Regions from separate parts of the Bradyrhizobium sp. 154 genome, predicted to be linked through region 3. Evidence: predicted binding sites of a transcription regulator. Region 3 holds the regulator's gene; each other region holds the start of a gene.

The links. The regulator PhoB, encoded in region 3, activates phosphate uptake and scavenging genes when phosphate is short. The targets are predictions, from matches to a motif close to TGTCATNNANCTGTCAT.
Region 1: IVA92_RS31975 (UDP-2,3-diacylglucosamine diphosphatase) is a predicted target of PhoB. The motif match lies at 1,975-1,991, and genes of this name have one in related genera.
Region 2: IVA92_RS05410 (DUF47 domain-containing protein) is a predicted target of PhoB. The motif match lies at 2,141-2,157, and genes of this name have one in related genera.
Region 4: phnC (phosphonate ABC transporter ATP-binding protein) is a predicted target of PhoB. The motif match lies at 2,156-2,172, and genes of this name have one in related genera.

Annotation. Positions count from the first base shown of each region.
Region 1 covers NZ_JADPKG010000117.1:217,724-222,222, forward strand. The annotation lists gene IVA92_RS31960 (cytochrome c) at 1-163, shown strand, start outside; gene IVA92_RS31965 (Lrp/AsnC family transcriptional regulator) at 311-556, opposite strand; gene thiD (bifunctional hydroxymethylpyrimidine kinase/phosphomethylpyrimidine kinase) at 999-1,799, shown strand; gene IVA92_RS31975 (UDP-2,3-diacylglucosamine diphosphatase) at 2,015-2,827, shown strand; gene IVA92_RS31980 (glycosyltransferase family 1 protein) at 2,827-3,870, shown strand; gene IVA92_RS31985 (threonine/serine dehydratase) at 3,935-4,499, shown strand, end outside.
Region 2 covers NZ_JADPKG010000027.1:136,779-141,277, reverse strand. The annotation lists gene IVA92_RS05425 (ABC transporter substrate-binding protein) at 1-135, shown strand, start outside; gene IVA92_RS05420 (branched-chain amino acid ABC transporter permease) at 210-1,073, shown strand; gene IVA92_RS05415 (branched-chain amino acid ABC transporter permease) at 1,075-2,043, shown strand; gene IVA92_RS05410 (DUF47 domain-containing protein) at 2,202-2,846, shown strand; gene IVA92_RS05405 (inorganic phosphate transporter) at 2,943-3,950, shown strand; gene sugE (quaternary ammonium compound efflux SMR transporter SugE) at 3,943-4,257, opposite strand; gene IVA92_RS05395 (peptide chain release factor 3) at 4,415-4,499, shown strand, end outside.
Region 3 covers NZ_JADPKG010000030.1:263,135-267,633, reverse strand. The annotation lists gene argF (ornithine carbamoyltransferase) at 1-231, opposite strand, end outside; gene IVA92_RS06815 (aspartate aminotransferase family protein) at 231-1,439, opposite strand; gene IVA92_RS06810 (GcrA family cell cycle regulator) at 1,908-2,420, shown strand; gene phoB (phosphate regulon transcriptional regulator PhoB) at 2,681-3,388, opposite strand; gene phoU (phosphate signaling complex protein PhoU) at 3,403-4,119, opposite strand; gene pstB (phosphate ABC transporter ATP-binding protein PstB) at 4,131-4,499, opposite strand, start outside.
Region 4 covers NZ_JADPKG010000048.1:50,963-55,461, forward strand. The annotation lists gene phnE (phosphonate ABC transporter, permease protein PhnE) at 1-163, opposite strand, end outside; gene phnD (phosphonate ABC transporter substrate-binding protein) at 240-1,175, opposite strand; gene phnC (phosphonate ABC transporter ATP-binding protein) at 1,237-2,046, opposite strand; gene IVA92_RS11920 (chloramphenicol acetyltransferase) at 2,234-2,905, shown strand; gene IVA92_RS11925 (alpha-D-ribose 1-methylphosphonate 5-triphosphate diphosphatase) at 2,902-4,098, shown strand; gene IVA92_RS11930 (DUF1045 domain-containing protein) at 4,117-4,499, shown strand, end outside.

The DNA of each region.
Region 1 (4,499 bases), on a different contig from region 3:
TGGCGAACTGCCCGATGGCGACAGCGTCGGCGGCGCGATGACGCGTGTGATCAAGAACACCTCGCAACTGCCGGAAGCGGATCTCGCGGCCATGGCGGACTACGTCAAATCGCTGCCGCCGGTGGACGGCCCGACGCCGCCCAAGCGCAAGCAGGGCAGCTAGTGCGTGATGAAGGTTAGCTCGATCGTGAGACTGTAACCCCTCACCCGGATCGCATCTATCGATGCGATCCGACCTCTCCCTTCGAGAGAGGTGAACCGTTGGCTCGTACGATATAAACCAAACTTATCCCGCATCGATGACGCACCGTTAGCCGGTGCCGAACGCCTTGAAGGTGATGATGGTGAGGGTGTCCTGGATGCCTGGCAGCACTTGCACCTTCTCGTTGACGAAATGGCCGATGTCGGTGTCCTTGTCGACGTAGAACTTCACCAGGAGGTCGTATTGACCGGCCGTGGAGTAGATCTCAGAGGCGATCTCGGCTTCGGCGAGCGCATTGGCGACCACATAGGACTGGCCGAGCTTGCATTTGATCTGGACGAAAAAGGGAACCATCGCGGTCACTCCGAAAGCACATCTAGCCGGCTAATAGGCCAAAACCGGCCGGATTTAGCAAGCGAACTTGCCTGCCGCCAGATGCGGGTCCGGCGCTCAGCAGGTGACGGCCACGGCGGCGAATGCATCCCTGAGCCGCTGCGCGAGCTCGATCTTGCGATACGGCTTGGTCAGCACGATCGCTTGCGCATGCACGCGGCCCGGATTCAAGCTGGGCGCGATCCGCAAAGGCCATGATCATGCCGGAGCCCGAGCTCGTCCTGATCTCGACATTTGCGCGCAAGGCTCCCGCCAAATGGCTTTTCGGGTCCGGGCGGGCCTTAGCTGGAGCACGGCTGTGTCGCGAATCGGCGTGGCTTGCCGCTGGTCGCGCTTGCTGGTGTTCCACGGTCGCGCTAGGACAGGCCATGGCTGTGTCCGGATCAAGCAGATGTCTCCGGCGATGACGACGCCCGTGGCGCTCACTATCGCCGGCTCCGATTCGAGCGGGGGCGCCGGCATCCAGGCGGACCTGAAGACTTTTGCCGCGCTCGGCGTCTATGGCGCCTCCGCCATCACGGCGTTGACGGCGCAGAACACGCGCGGCGTCACGGGTATTCATGCGGTGCCGGCCGAGTTCGTCACCGCGCAGATCGATGCGGTGTTTTCCGATTTCGATGTCGGCGCTGTGAAAATCGGCATGGTGGCCCAGGCCGCCAGCATTGACGCGATCGCGGCCGCGCTGTCGCGCTGGGCGCCCCGGCACGTGGTGCTCGATCCCGTGATGGTGGCAACATCCGGCGACCGGCTGCTGGCCTCCGACGCCGTCAAGGCGTTGCGCACGAGACTGATACCGCTGGCCTCGGTGATCACGCCGAACCTGCCCGAGGCCGCTGCGCTGCTCGATGCACCGGTCGCGGCCAACCAGGCCGAGATCGAAAGCCAGGGGCGCCGTCTGCTGGCGCTCGGCTGCCGCGCGGTCCTGATCAAGGGAGGACACGGCGAGGGCGCGGAGAGCGTCGACTATCTGGTTGATGCCGACAACGCCATCGCGCTCGCGGCGCCCCGCCTTGCCACCAAGAACACCCATGGTACCGGCTGCTCGCTGTCCTCGGCCGTCGCGGCGGGTCTCGCCAGAGGCGAGGCGCTCGAGCAGGCGGTCCGCAGCGCCAAGGCCTGGATCAGCGCTGCGATTGGCGCCGCCGACCGCTTCAGCGTCGGCCACGGCCACGGGCCGATCCATCATTTCCACAAGTTCTACTGACGACCGCTAGCTCAAGCGGGAGAGGGAGCGGCCTGCCCTCCGTGCTTCCAGTGCGAACCTGATCCTGGACGAGGCGCTGCGCGCCATGTCGCCTGATTGTCGCATGCGACTGATATTCGCAGGGCAGGCGAGGCAAGGCGTGATTCGTATCGGAAGGTGCCTCAAAAGTTCAATCGGTCATCCCCCTGTCACGGGACATTGTTACAGGCTGGCGCATGGGAAGTTACGATGTGAGTGACGAGAGCCCGGAGCGGCGCTTTCGCACGTTGTTCATCTCCGACGTCCATCTCGGAGCCCGCGGTTCTCAAGCCGATCTTCTGCTGGACTTCCTGCGCTACCACGATGCCGACACCATCTATCTCGTCGGCGACATCGTCGACGGCTGGGCGCTGAAATCGAGCTGGCACTGGCCGCAATCCCATAACGACCTCGTCCAGAAGCTGCTGCGCAAGGCGCGCAAGGGCGCCAAGGTCATCTACATTCCCGGCAATCACGACGAGTTCCTGCGCAACTATTACGGCACGCATTTCGGCGGCATCGACGTGGTCGAGAACACCGTTCATACCGGCGTCGACGGCAAGCGCTATCTCGTCATTCACGGCGACATCTTCGACCTCGTGGTGCAGAACGCGCGCTGGCTCGCTCATCTCGGTGACAAGGCCTACGATTTCGCGATCCAGATGAACCGCCTCGTCAACTTCTTCCGCCGCTTGTTCGGCGTGCCCTATTGGTCGCTGTCGCAATGGGCCAAGCAGAAGGTCAAGAATGCCGTCAACTATATCGGCGCGTTCGAACAGGCTCTCGCCGCCGAAGCGCGACGTCACGACGCGCACGGCGTGATCTGTGGCCACATCCATTACGCCGTGATCCGCGACGAGGCCGGCATTCGCTACATGAATTGCGGCGACTGGGTCGAGAGCTGCACCGCGCTGGTCGAGCACGACGACGGCCGTTTCGAGATCATCACCTGGGCGGATCATTTGCAGAAGCCGGCAACCGTCCCGCAGGTCGCGGCAAGAGCTGCCTGATGCTCATCCTGGTCGCGACCGACGCCTGGCACCCGCAAGTCAACGGTGTGGTTCGGACGCTGACCAAGCTGGCCGACGCCGCAGAGGGGCTCGGCGTCGCGTTCACGTTCCTGACGCCGCAATCGTTCCGCACCTTTGCGATGCCGAGCTATCGCGACGTGCGCCTCGCCATGCCGCGCCCGGCGCGAATTGCAAAGCTGATCGAAGAAGCACGCCCGGACAGCATCCACATCGCGACGGAGGGGCCGATCGGCCTGATCGTCCGCCGCTATTGCCGCCAGCGCAAGCTACCGTTCACGACCAGCTTCCATACCCGCTTTCCAGAATATGTCCGGGCTCGCGTGCCAGTGCCGGGCTCGCTGATCTGGCGCGCGCTGCGCCGCTTTCATGCGCCCAGCCGCGCCGTGATGGCAGCGACGCCTGCGCTCGCGCGCGAGCTCGCCGAGCGCGGCTTCGACAATGTCGTGCTGTGGCCGCGCGGCGTCGACACCCATTTGTTCCATCCCCGCGCGATCGACCTCTGTCTGCCGGCGCCGGTGTTCCTTTCGGTCGGCCGGGTCGCGGTGGAGAAGAACCTGGAGGCCTTTCTTGACCTCGACCTGCCCGGCACCAAGGTGATCGTCGGTGACGGTCCGGCGCGTGCCTCGCTCGAAGAGGCCTATCCCGATGCGATCTTCCTCGGCGAGAAGCATGGCGAGGCGCTGGCGGAAATCTATGCTGCGGCCGACGTCTTCGTGTTCCCGAGCAAGACCGACACGTTCGGCCTGGTCCTGCTGGAGGCGCTCGCGAGTGGCCTGCCGGTGGCGGCCTTTCCGGTGAAGGGGCCCCGCGACGTGATCGGCAATGCGCCGGTCGGCGCGCTCGATCATGATCTGCGCAACGCCTGCTTCGCCGCGCTCGACATCTCCAGGCAGGGCTGCGTCGCGTTCGCCGCCAATTACACCTGGGAGGCTTCGGCCCGGGCTTTCGTGGCCAGCATCGAGGCGCTGGGCGCGGTGCTGCCCTGCCGGAAAGAGGCGGAACAGCCGCGCTTCGTGGCCTAATCGACCAAAAATCCTCGCGGGGAGGTGTCTTGCTCGCAGCTCCCAGGCCGCGATAAGGTCTGATATGACTGAACAGCTCCTCCCGGTCGGCCCCGCCGACATCGACGCCGCAGCGCGCGTGATCGCGCATTACGCCATCCGCACCCCGCTGTTGTCTTTCCCCGTGCTCAACGAGCGCGTCGGCGCAAAGGTCTTCCTGAAGCCGGAGATGCTCCAGCGCACCGGCTCGTTCAAGTTCCGCGGCGCCTTCAACAAGGTATTCTCGATCCCGCAGGACAAGCGCGCCGGCGGCGTCGTCGCGTTCTCCTCCGGCAACCACGCCCAGGGCGTGGCGGCCGCGGCGAAGATCCTCGACATGCAGGCGACCATCGTGATGCCGGCGGATGCGCCGCTGTCCAAGCGCGAGCGCACCAAATCCTACGGCGCCGAGGTCGTGCTGTACGATCGCGACCGCGACGACCGCGAGGCGATCTCGCGCGGCATTGCCGAGAAGCGCGGTGCGACGCTGGTCAAGCCGTATGATGATCCCTTCGTGATTGCGGGGCAGGGCACCGCCGGCCGCGAGATCGCCGAGGACATGGCGGGCCTCGGCCTTGCCCCCGACATCGTGGTGGCACCGGCTTCCGGCG
Region 2 (4,499 bases), on a different contig from region 3:
GCCTATCTATTCGAGGTGAAGAAGCCCTCGGAGTCCAAGGGACCGTGGGACTTCTACAAGCTGGTCGGCACGGTGCCGGGCGATCAGGCCTTTACGCCGCTGTCCGAGAGCAAGTGCGCGCTCTTGAAGAAGTAAGATGACGGCCCGCAGGCCATCAGGCTTGCGAGCAACTTTTTAAGGGAACGCCGAAGGGACCGGGTGCGGGATCGATGCAGGCTCTTTACGCTCAGCTACTGGTGGGACTGATCAACGGCTCGTTCTACGCGCTGCTCAGTCTCGGGCTTGCCGTGATCTTCGGCATGCTCAACATCATCAATTTCGCCCACGGCGCGCTCTACATGATGGGCGCCTTCGTCGCATATTTCCTGCTGAACCTCGGCGGCATCAATTATTGGTGGGCGTTGCTGCTGGCGCCCATCATCGTCGGCATTTTCGGCATGATCCTGGAGCGGACCATGCTGCAATGGCTGACCGGGCTCGACCACCTCTACGGCCTGCTCCTGACCTTCGGCATCGCGCTGATCGTGCAGGGCGTGTTCCAGAACTATTTCGGCTCCTCCGGCCTGCCTTACGCCATTCCGGACCAGCTCAAGGGCGGCATGAACCTCGGCTTCATGTTCCTGCCCGTGTATCGCGGCTGGGTGGTCGTGTTCTCGCTGGTGGTGTGCCTTGCGACCTGGTTCCTGATCGAGAAGACGCGGCTCGGCGCTTACCTGCGTGCCGCCACCGAGAACCCGACGCTGGTGCGCGCCTTCGGCGTCAACGTGCCGCGCATGATCACGCTGACCTATGGTCTCGGCGTCGGCCTTGCCGCGCTCGCCGGCGTGCTCTCGGCGCCGATCAACCAGGTGCGGCCGCTGATGGGCGCCGACCTCATCATCGTCGTGTTCGCGGTGGTCGTGATCGGCGGCATGGGATCGATCATGGGCTCGATCATCACCGGCTTTGCGCTCGGTGTGATCGAGGGCCTGACCAAATATTTCTACCCCGAGGCCTCCAACACCGTCGTGTTCGTGCTGATGGTGCTGGTGCTCTTGGTGAAGCCAACGGGATTGACGGGAAGGGCGGCCTGATATGACAGCCTTGACGGACGACACGCTGCCGGTAACCCCGCGCACGGTGCGCGACGAGATGATCGTGTTCGTAGTGATGGCGCTGCTCTTGGCGTCGGTGCCGTTCACAGGAGTCTATCCGTTCTTCGTGATGCAGGCGCTGTGCTTTGCGCTGCTCGCCTGCGCCTTCAATCTGCTGGTCGGCTATGGCGGCCTGCTGTCGTTCGGGCACGCGATGTTCCTGGGGATTGCCGGCTACTGCAGCGCACATGCGCTGAAGGTATGGGCGCTTCCGCCCGAGCTCGGCATCCTCGTCGGCGTCGCCGCCGCGTTCGTGCTGTCGATCGTGACCGGCTACATCTCGATCCGTCGCCAGGGCATCTATTTCTCGATGATCACGCTGGCGCTGTCGCAGCTTCTTTATTTCATCTACCTGCAGGCGCCGTTCACCCATGGCGAGGATGGCATCCAGGGCATTCCACAAGGGTACATGTTCGGTGTACTCGATCTGTCCAAGCCGACCGTGCTCTACTATGTCGTGCTGGTCGGCTTCCTCGCCGGCTTCCTCTTGATCTTCCGCATCATCAACTCGCCGTTCGGCGAGGTCCTGAAGGCGATCCGCGAGAGTGAGCCGCGGGCGATCTCGCTCGGCTACCGTACCGACCAGTACAAGTTCCTGGCCTTCATCCTGTCGGGCACGCTGGCCGGCTTTGCCGGTGCGCTGAAAGTGTTCGTGGCGCAGAACGCCTCGCTCACCGACGTGCACTGGTCGATGTCGGGCGAGGTCGTCCTGATGACGCTGGTCGGCGGTCTCGGAACCATCTTCGGTCCCGTGATCGGCGCCTTCGTGATCATCGCCATGCAGCAATATCTGGCGGGCTTCGGCCAATGGGTGACGGTGATCCAAGGCGCGATCTTCGTGATCTGCGTGCTCACCTTCCGCCGCGGGGTCATCGGCGAAATCGCGCATTACTTCCGGCGATCGCTCTAAGTAGCTGATTTAAAATCGGTTTACCGGTCGCTCGAAAGCGGTGGATGATCCGGCGCCGCGGGCGTGAGATGACACGCGCGTGGATCGAAAATGGTCTATGACAGTTTCATGACGGCCCATTCGGGCCAGGCCATTTTTCCAACCGGTAGCCTATCCCCATGATGCGATGGTTTCGTGCTTTCCTGCCCAAGGAGGAACGGTTCTTCGACCTGTTCGACCGTCATGCCCAGACCGTGATCCAGGGCTCGATCGCGCTCCAGAGCATGCTCAACGGGGGCGAGGAAACGCCGGTCTATTGCCAGCGCGTCAACCAGTTCGAGAACGACGCCGACAACATCACCCGCGAAGTGCTGACGGCGGTGCGCCGCACCTTCATCACTCCGTTCGACCGCGGCGACATCAAGAACCTGATCACCTCGATGGACGACGCCATCGACCAGATGCAGCAGACGGCGAAAGCCGTGATGCTGTTCGAGGTCCGCGCCTTCGAGCCGCCGATGCGCGAGATCGGCGGGCTTCTGATCGAATGCGCCAATCTGGTCGGGCGCGCGCTGCCGCTGATGCAGTCGATCGGCCCGAACGTCGCCATGCTGACGGCGATCACCGAAGAGCTGGGCAAGCTGGAGGGCCGCGTCGACGACCTCCATGACATCGGGCTGAAGGAGCTGTTCCTCAAGCATCGCGCGGGCAACGCGATGGATTTCATCGTCGGCGCAGAGATCTACGACCATCTCGAGAAGGTGGCCGACCGTTTCGACGACGTCGCCAACGAGATCAACAGCATCGTGATCGAGCAAGTGTAACGCATGATCCGGAAAAATGTGCCGCGGTTTTCCTTCGCGACAAGCGCTGAACGCGTTTGCGCGGAGATCATGCGAAAAAACTGAGGCAGGGCCGCTGTGGATGCTGCGTTGGCTCTTCCCGTCCTGGTCGGCTTGATCGCCGTCGCGCTGCTGTTCGATTTCTTGAACGGGCTCCATGACGCCGCCAATTCGATCGCGACCATCGTCTCGACCCGCGTGCTGCGGCCACAATTTGCGGTATTCTGGGCCGCGTTCTTCAATTTCGTCGCCTTCATGGTCTTCGGGTTGCACGTCGCCCAGACCATCGGTACCGGCATCATCGATCCCTCCATCGTCGACGCCCAAGTGATCTTTGCGGCCTTGGTCGGGGCCATCGTCTGGAACCTCGTGACCTGGGCGCTCGGCATCCCGTCATCGTCCTCGCATGCGCTGATCGGCGGGCTCGTCGGCGGCGGCATGGCCAAGGCGGGCATTTCGGCGGCAGTGTGGAGCGGATTGTCGAAGACGGTGCTGGCAATCGTGCTGTCGCCCCTGGTCGGCTTCCTGCTCGCAATGATGCTGGTGGCGATCGTGTCCTGGGCCTCGGTGCGCTCGACGCCCTTCGCCGTCGATCGCGCCTTCCGCATCCTGCAATTCGCCTCCGCCTCGCTCTATTCGCTCGGCCATGGCGGCAACGACGCCCAGAAGACGATGGGCATCATCGCGGTGCTGCTCTATTCGCAGGGTCATCTCGGCAGCGAATTCTCGGTGCCGTTCTGGGTCGTGCTGTCCTGCCAGGCCGCGATGGCGCTGGGCACGCTGATGGGCGGCTGGCGCATCGTCCGCACAATGGGCCTGCGCATCACCAAATTGACGCCCATGCAGGGCTTTTGCGCCGAGACCGGGGGCGCTGCGACCCTGTTCATGGCGACCTTCCTCGGCGTTCCCGTCTCGACCACCCACACCATCACCGGCGCCATCGTCGGCGTCGGCGCCGCCCGCCGCGTCTCGGCGGTGCGCTGGAACGTCGCGAGCTCGATCGTCTATGCCTGGGTGATCACGATCCCGGCCTCGGCCATCGTCGCCGCGCTGACCTGGTGGGTGGTCAAGATCTTCGTCAAGTAACGAACTTTAGGCCCGCAATTCCGGCGACGATGAGCGCGATGCTGGCGAGGCGGAACGCCGTGGCCGGCTCGCCGAACAGGATGATGCCGAGCGTCGCGGTGCCGACCGCGCCGATTCCGGTCCAGACAGCGTAGGCGGTTCCGACGGGCAGTGATTTGAGAGCGAGTCCGAGCAAGATGACGCTGCCGGCCATGGCCGCGAGCGTGACGACGGACGGAACAGGCCTGGTAAAGCCCTCGGTGTATTTCAGGCCGATCGCCCAGGTGATCTCGAGAAGCCCGGCGATCAACAGGATACTCCAGGCCATGACGACCCTCCTTTCTAGGCAGGGTCGTCCCCGCGGCTGAGGTGCTGAGAACGGGAAGGCCGTCCTTCCCAAATGCCGATATGGGGCTGGCCGGAAGGCCACGCAATCACCAAATGAGGCTTGATCAGGCCCAGTTTCCCTGCCAAACGCTCCCGCCATGTCCGACATCGTCGCCACCGCAGCCGAATCGCCGGCCCGTTCCCCGCTTGCCGCTGAAGTGGCGCGGCGGCGGACCTTTGCGA
Region 3 (4,499 bases):
GGTGAGCATGATGGGCTCGCCGCCGAGCTGGCGCATGGCGACGTCGAACGACACCCGCGTCCGCGTCGAGGGGCGCTCGAAGATCATCGCCAGCGTCTTGCCTTCGAGCGGCCTGACCGGCTGATGCGCCTTCTGCTTCGCCTTCATGGCGGAGGATGCGGCGAGCATGCGCTTGAGCTCCGACAGCGGGAGCTCGTTGATGTCGAGGAAGTGCTTTGGCGAATTGCTCATCAGCTTGCCGCCCGCTTGGTCTGACTGCACGAGATCGCCGCGCAGGCGCGCTCGAGCCGCCCGACGCTGTCCTCGATCTCGGCTTCGGTGACGATCAGAGGCGGTAGGAAGCGCACCACATTGTCGCCGGCGCCGACGGTGAGCAGCTTTTCGTTGCGCAGGGCGGTAACGAGATCACCCGAAGGCACGACCGCCTTGATGCCGATCAGGAGCCCCTCACCACGGACTTCGCTGACGACATCAGGATAGCGATCGATCACCGAGGCGAGCTTCTGCTTGAGCAGCAGCGACATCCTCTGCACGTGATCGAAAAAGCCGGGCTCGAGCATGACGTCGAGCACGGCGTTCGCAGCGGAAATCGCGAGCGGATTGCCGCCGAAGGTCGAGCCGTGCGAGCCGGGCGTCATGCCGGAGGCCGCTTCCGCGGTGGCAAGACAAGCGCCGATCGGGAAGCCGCCACCGAGCGCTTTCGCCAGCGACATCACGTCGGGGGTGACGCCGAGACGGCGATGCGCGAACAGATCGCCGGTGCGGCCCATGCCGGTCTGCACCTCGTCGAACGCGAGCAACAGGCCCTTCTCGTCACAGAGCTGACGCAGCGCCTTGAGGAAGGCGGGTGTTGACGAACGCACACCGCCCTCGCCCTGGATCGGCTCGATCAGGATGCCGGCGGTCTGCGGACCGATCGCCTTCTTCACGGCCTCGATATCGCCATGCGGGACCTGGTCGAAGCCATCCATGGGCGGGCCGAAACCTTCAAGATATTTTGCCGAGCCCGTCGCCGCCAACGTCGCCAGCGTGCGGCCGTGGAAGGCGCCTTCGAAGGTGATCATGCGATAGCGATCGGGATGGCCTTTGGCGGCATGATAGCGCCGCACGACCTTGATCACGCATTCCAACGCTTCGGCGCCGGAATTGCAGAAGAACACGAAGTCCGCGAAACTTTCGTTGCACAAACGCGTTGCAAGCCGTTCGCCATCGGGACTCTGGAACAGGTTCGACATGTGCCAGAGCTTGGTCGCCTGCTCCTGCAATGCCTTGACCAACGCAGGATGGGCGTGGCCGAGCGCGTTCACGGCGACGCCCGAGGTGAAATCGAGATAGCGATCGCCATTGGTCGCGATCAGCCAGCAGCCTTCGCCGCGCTCGAAGCCAAGGTCCGCCCTGGCGAAAACGGGAAGCAGATGCGGCGCGGCGCTGTTGGTCATGACCATCACTTGGATGTTGCATTTGGACGTTGAGACCTGCCTGGCATGCCTTGCGCAGCGCACCATTGACCGGTCCGGAAAACGAAACGTGCCGCCTTTTAAGGGCGGCACGCGTCACCATCTTATGCCTGGCAAGACGGGTGTCAATGCCGCCCGGAAAGCCTCGCGAAACGCGAAATCCGTAGTCTTGCGGTGCCGATCTTGCGGGGTTTTCACCACGGAACATGTGGAAGCGAGTCGGCGGACTCTTGCGCGGGAGTCACGCCATATTGTAGCGTTTGGACTGTCAGATACGACATCTCGTGCAGCGGTTCTGATCCCAAGAGTCCTCATGTACCGGCGTAAACGTTCGGGCGTCAGTCACGCGCCCGGCGAGCCTTAAGGGATTCTGACGGCACGGGTTTTTCAAGGCTTAAGCATTCGCTGTGAGGCCCCAGGATGGCGGCGCGCAACGAGGGAAAGGGTGCAATGACGGTTTTGACCTGGTCCGACGATCGCGTCGAGCAGCTGAAAAAGCTCTGGGAGGCCGGACTTTCGGCCAGCCAGATCGCGGCCGAGCTCGGCAATGTGACCCGCAATGCCGTGATCGGCAAAGTGCACAGGCTCGGCCTGTCGGGCCGCGCCAAGAGCCCTTCATCGGCAGCGCCGCGGCCGCGCAAGGCGCGGCCCGCGCAGCATATGATGCGGGTGACCCGGCCGATCTCGCGCGGCAACACCGCGCTGGCGCAGGCCTTCGAGGTCGAGGTGGAGGCCGAACCGGTCACCTACGACAACGTGGTGCCGATGAGTCAGCGGCTGTCGCTGCTGGAATTGAACGAGGCGACGTGCCACTGGCCGGTCGGCGATCCCTCCAGCCCGGACTTCTTCTTCTGTGGCGGCAAGGCGCTGTCAGGCCTGCCCTACTGCGCCCAGCACTCGCGCGTCGCCTATCAGCCGGCAGCGGATCGCCGGCGGGCGGCACCGAAGCCGAGCACGCGGTGATTATTTCCTGAGATCGAACCGGCAGCCGTCACGCGGTGACGGCGCAACAAACCCGACGTCGTCCCGGACAAGCGAAGCGCCGGACCGGGACCGATAGCCACCGCAAGCCGTGGTTACGGGGACTCGGAGTTACCTTTTCGCGCAACAACCACGTCCTGTGGCTATGCGTCCGGATCGGCGCTTCGCTCCGGACAACGCTGCGCGTTGCCGGGAGCTACGCTTGTCCGGGACGACGACCGAGCTTGGTGACGCAGTTGGGCCTACGTCTGCTCCGCCTTTGCAAACCGATCATCCAGCGCATAACCCGCGCCGCGGACGGTGCGGATCGGGTCCTGCTCGCGGCCGAGATTGAGCAGCTTGCGCAGGCGGCCGATATGGACGTCGACGGTGCGCTCGTCGATGTAGATGTCGCGGCCCCAGACGCTGTCGAGCAGCTGCTCGCGCGAGAACACGCGGCCGGGATGCTCCAGGAAGAACTCCAGCAGGCGATATTCGGTCGGGCCGAGATCGATCGGCCGGCCCGAGCGCGCGACGCGGCGCTTGTCGCGATCGAGCTCGATGTCGCCATAGGCGAGCACGGTGGCGAGCCGCTCGGGGCTTGCGCGCCGCAGAAGGCCCTTCACGCGCGCGAGCAGCTCCGGCACCGAGAACGGCTTGACGATGTAGTCATCGGCGCCGGTCGCAAGACCCCGCACCCGCTCGCTTTCCTCGCCGCGCGCGGTCAGCATGATGATCGGGAGCTGCTTGGTCTCGGGACGGGTGCGCAGCCGCCGACACAACTCGATGCCGGACAGTCCCGGCAGCATCCAGTCGAGCACGATCAGATCGGGGATGTGTTCCTTGAGGCGGGTGTCGGCGTCGTCGCCGCGCATTACCGTCTCCACGTCATAGCCGTCGCCTTCGAGGTTGTAACGGAGAAGCTCGGTGAGAGCTTCCTCGTCCTCAACCACCATAATGCGTGCGCCCATGTTGTCGTCGCTCCCTAGGTATTCGGTACCGTCGTGGCGAAGGTCGTCATGTCGCCCTTCGGCCGCTTGTCGGTGATCGCCTGCCCCTCGATCATGTAGAACACGGTCTCGGCGATGTTGGTGGCGTGATCACCGATGCGCTCGATGTTCTTGGCGCAAAACATCAGATGGATGCAGAACGAGATGTTGCGCGGATCCTCCATCATATAGGTGAGGAGCTCGCGGAACAGAGAGGTGCAGATGGCGTCCACTTCCTCGTCGCCCTTCCACACCGCCATCGCCGCCGGCAAATCGTGCGCGGCATAGGCATCCAGCACCGACTTGACCTGCTGCTGCACGAGGTCGGTCATGTGCTCCAGGCCGCGGAACAGTTTCAGCGGATGGAAGTCCGTCTCCAGCGCCGCAACGCGCTTGCCCATGTTCTTGGCGAGGTCGCCGATGCGCTCGAGATCGGTGGCAACGCGCATGGCGCCGACGATCTCGCGTAAATCCACCGCCATCGGCTGGCGGCGGGCGATGGTGAGCACGGCGCGCTCCTCGATGCGCTTCTGAAGCGCGTCGAGCTCGGCATCGGTGGTGACGACGCGCTGGCCGAGCGCGACGTCGCGGCGGATCAGCGCGTCGACGGAATCGACGATCATGCGCTCGGCGATGCCGCCCATCTCGGCGACGAGGCGAGTGAGCTCCTGGAGGTCGGTATCGAAGGCCTTTGCGGTATGTTCAGTACCCATGTCCCGTCTCCTCAGCCGAACCGGCCGGTGATGTAATCCTGCGTACGCCGGTCGCTCGGCGACGTGAAGATCTTGCTGGTGTCGTCGAACTCGATCAGCTCGCCGAGATACATGAAGGCGGTTTTATCAGAGACGCGCGCCGCCTGCTGCATGTTGTGGGTGACGATCGCGATCGTGTAGTTCTCGGACAATTCCTGGATCAGCTCCTCGACCTTGGCGGTCGAGATCGGGTCGAGCGCCGAGCAGGGCTCATCGAACAAGATCACTTCGGGCCGCACCGCGACCGTGCGGGCGATGCAGAGGCGCTGCTGCTGGCCGCCGGAGAGCGACAAGCCGGACGCGTTGAGCTTATCCTTGACCTCGTTCCACAGCGCGCCGCC
Region 4 (4,499 bases), on a different contig from region 3:
TGCGCAGATTCACTTCGGCGCCGATCGCTGCGAGAATAAGCGCAGCGGCAAAGATACCGGCTCCCAACAGGAGGCGCCATCGCCTGCGCGCGACCGCCTGGCGATAGGCGGCGTTGAGCACGGCAAGCTGCTGCTCGGGGAGGATCGAAACCGCGACGGTCATCTGGTCAGAACAAGTGGTCGATCAAAGAGAAAGAGCCGGGTCCATCGACCCGGCTCCAGTGCATAGTCCCAAAAACTCAGGACGCCTTCTTCTTACGCAGCGCATCGACGAACTTGATCAGCTCGATCGTGCCATCCCAGTCCTTGGTGGTGGCGGGATGAAAGCCCTTCTTCTGGCCATCGGAGAGACGGTCGAACGCGGCCTTGTCCTTGGCCGGCGCATCGAAGAATGCCTTGGCGATGGCGGCCTTGGCATCCTCCGGCAGGTCGGAATTGTAGGCATAAGGGCCGTTGATGATCGGCGCCGACTTGTGGATGATGCGGAAATCGTCCTTCTTCATCGCCGAGCCGTCGGTGTTCTTCAGCATGCCCTTGGTCAGCATCTGCGCCAGCGTGGAATCGTCATCGCTGGTCCACTGGTTGGCGGCAACGTCGACCGTGCCCTGCGCCAGCGCCAGCATCGCATTCTCGTGGCTGCCGGTGAAGACGACCTTGCCGAAATAGGTGTCGGTATCTGGGATGCCCATCTTGTCGAGTTCGAAGCGCGGCACGTTGTTGCCGGAGGTCGAGTTCGGGTCGACGAGGCCGAGATTCTTGCCCTTGAGGTCATCGACCTTCTTGTAGGGGCTGCTCGCCTTGACGAAGAACACCGAATAATAGCCGGTCGAGCCGTCCGCGTTGATGTCGTTGGCGAAGGCGTCGGTCTTGACACCGGTCAGACGGGCGCGGGCGAACGAGGCCGAGCCGTAGCTCGCGATCTGGATGTTGCCGGCACGCTGGCCTTCAATGACGGCTGCATAGTCGTTGGCGATGCGCAGCGTGACCTTCACGCCCAGTTCCTTGGAGAGATAGCTCACGAACGGCGCCCAGCGCTCGGTGACGCCGGAGGCGTTCTCCGCCGGCACGACCGCGAAGGTCAGCTCGGGATATTTGGCTTTCCAGTCGTCCGCCGAGGCGGAGGTGGCAAAGGCGAGCGCGGCGACGCCGGCAAGGATTAATCTGCGAGTGATCATGGTACCCTCTTCATCGGTTGGGGATCGCTTGACGCAAAGACTTGAGTAAAAGAGGCGAGGCTCAGGCCGCCGCGGCCGTCCCGAGCGCCGGAACGCCCTCGGGCGCCGGGATGGGCATGCCGCCCATGACGTCGGCGGCTTCGAGATCGTAGAGCTCGCGCGCCACGTGATCGGTCAGCGCGGCCGGCGCGCCATCGAACACCACGCGGCCCTGCGCCATGCCGATCAGGCGGTCGCAATAGCTGCGCGCCAGATCGAGCGAATGCAGATTGCAGAGCACGGTGATGCCGAAATGCTTGTTGATGCGCAGCAGCGCATCCATCACGATTTTGGTGTTGCGCGGATCGAGCGAGGCAATCGGTTCGTCGGCGAGGATGATGTCGGGCTGCTGGACCAGGGCGCGGGCAATCGCCACGCGCTGCTGCTGTCCGCCGGAGAGCTGGTCGGCGCGCTGGGCGGCGAGCGCGGCGATGTCGAACTGCTCCAGCGCGGACATCGCCAGCGCCTTATCCTGCTCGGGCCAGAGCTGCGACAGCGAGCGCCAGGCGGGCATCGTTGCGAGGCGCCCCATCAGGACGTTGGTGAGGACATCGAGCCGGCCGACCAGGTTGAACTGCTGGAAGATCATTGCCGAGCGCGCCCGCCACTGCCGCAGCTCCTTGCCGCGCAGCGCGGTGACATCGATGCCGTCGAACAGGATGCGGCCCTCGGTCGGCGTCGCCAGGCGGTTGATGGTCCGCAGCAGGGTCGACTTGCCGGCGCCGGACCGTCCGATCACACCGACGAAGCCGCCCGGGGCAACTTGAAACGAAGCGTCGTCCACCGCGGCCTTTGCGCCGAAGCGACACGTCAGACCTTCCACGACCAGCATGCAGGGCTCCAGATTAATCGGACCCACCGCTAACGCCGGCGCTTAACACTTGTGTGACATCCGCGTTGCGGTGCGGCGATCCAACACACGTCATCCCCTGTCATCGCCACGTCATGACGTTGTCATCAAAGCATTGTCATCAAGCCGCTCCAAGAAAAATGCCCCACCCTCGCGCTTCGGATGCAACATGGCCGCCAAAGCTCTTTCGATTCAGCCGACCATTGATCCCTCGGCCAAGCTGCACGAGGCCAGGCTCGGCGCCTACACCGAGGTCGGCGCGCGCACCGTACTGCATGAAGTGGCGATGGGCGATTACTCCTATGTCGTCAACGATGCCCAGATCACCTACACCACCATCGGAAAGTTCTGCTCGATCGCGGCAATGACGCGGATCAATCCCGGCAATCATCCGATGCATCGTGCGACCCAGGCGCATTTCACCTACCGTTCAAGCGCCTATTTCGAAGGTGAAAGCGACGACACCGAGTTCTTCGACTGGCGCCGCCAGCATCACGTCCATGTCGGTCACGATGTCTGGATCGGCCACGGCGCGATCGTGCTGCCCGGCCGCAATATCGGCACCGGCGCGGTGATCGCGGCGGGCGCTATCGTCACCAAGGACGTGCCGGCCTACACCATCGTCGCCGGCAATCCGGCGCGCATCGTGCGGCGGCGGTTCTCGGAGCAGATCGCCGGCCGGCTCGCCAAGCTCGCCTGGTGGGACTGGGATCACGACAAATTGCGTGAAGTGCTGCCCGATTTCCGCAAGCTCGGGATTGAAGATTTCCTCGCGACATACGAAGCACGGGCGAGCTCTTTCACCGGTTCTCCTGCCAGCAAACCAAGCGCGGTCGCGTGACAGACATTTTCCTTGAAGGCGGCCGGGTCCTGATCGGCGCCGGGCTCGTCGAAACCTCACTTCTCGTGTCCGGAACGGACATTGCGTTGGTCGATGTCCCTCGCGGCCGCGCGCGGCTCGCTATCGATGCCCGCGACCTGCTGGTGCTGCCAGGCATCGTCGATCTGCATGGCGATGCCTTCGAGCGCCAGATGATGCCGCGCGCCGGCGTCGATTTCCCGATCGACGTCGCGCTCGCCGACAGTGATCGTCAGGCGATCAGCAACGGCATCACCACGGTGTTCCACGCCACGACCTGTTCGTGGGAGCCTGGCTTGCGCAGCGCTGACAATGCGCGCGGCCTGATGGAGGCGATCGAGCGGCAGCGTCCGCAATTCGCCGCCGACACCCGCTTCCACCTGCGGCACGAGACCTACAATCTCGATGCCGAGACCGAGATCAGCCAGTGGCTCGCGGAAGGCCGCGTCGACCTGTTCGCCTTCAACGACCACATGGACGGCACGGTTGCGGACATGGCCAAGCCGCGCAAGCGCAACCGCATGGTGGAGCGCACCGGCCTATCGAGCGAGGAATTTGACCGGCTGGTCGAACGTGTGGTGGCGCGCGCCACCGACGTTCCGGCGTCGGTCTCGCGGCTTGCGGCGGCAGCCCGCGCCGCCGGGGTGCGAATGCTCTCGCATGACGATGCGACGCCGGCGATGCGCCAGGAGTTTCGCGATCTCGGCGCGTTGATCGCCGAGTTTCCGATCAACGAGGAGACAGCGCGGGCGGCAGCAAGCCACGGCGACGCCATCGTCTATGGCGCTCCCAACGTCGTGCGCGGCGGCAGCCATACCGGCTGGACCAGGGCGTCGGACATGGTCGCCAAGGGTCTCTGCTCGGTGCTGGCCTCGGACTATTACTATCCGGCACAGCTGCTGGCCGCATTCCGGCTCGCCGCCGACCGCGTGCTGCCGCTGGAGCAGGCCTGGGATTTGGTCTCTGCCGGACCTGCGCGTGCAACCGGCCTTACCGATCGCGGCGCCATCGCGGAAGGGCGCCGCGCCGACATTCTTTTGGTCGACGACAGCGTGGAGTTGCGGCCGCGGCTAATCGCCGTGATATCAGGCGGCAAGCTGGTGCATCTCACCGATGCGACGCGGCTGCTCACAGCAGCAGCGGCGGCGCCGCGCGAGGCTGTCGTTGCGGCTTAAATTGGTTATGCTGAGGCGATGACAGGTTTTCCCCGCTACGCGATCTATTTTGCGGCCGACGCCCACAGCGCCCTCTCCCGCTTCGGCGCCGAGCTGCTCGGCTACGATGCCTACACCGGCGACGAAGTGCCGTTTCCGCGCGAGGCACTGGATGTCGCGCCGGACTGGCGCGATATCAGCGCCGATCCCCGCAAATACGGTTTTCACGCCACACTGAAGGCGCCGATGATGCTGGCGCCGGGCAAGAGCGAGGCCGAGCTCGCGGCGGCCTGCGCGGCATTTGCTGGTAAGGAGCGACCGATTCCGGCGATACGACTGGTCGTCGATTCCATAAGCGGCTTCATTGCCGTGATCGCGGCCGAGCCGGTCGATGCGCTCCAGCAGCTCGCCGCCGATTGTGT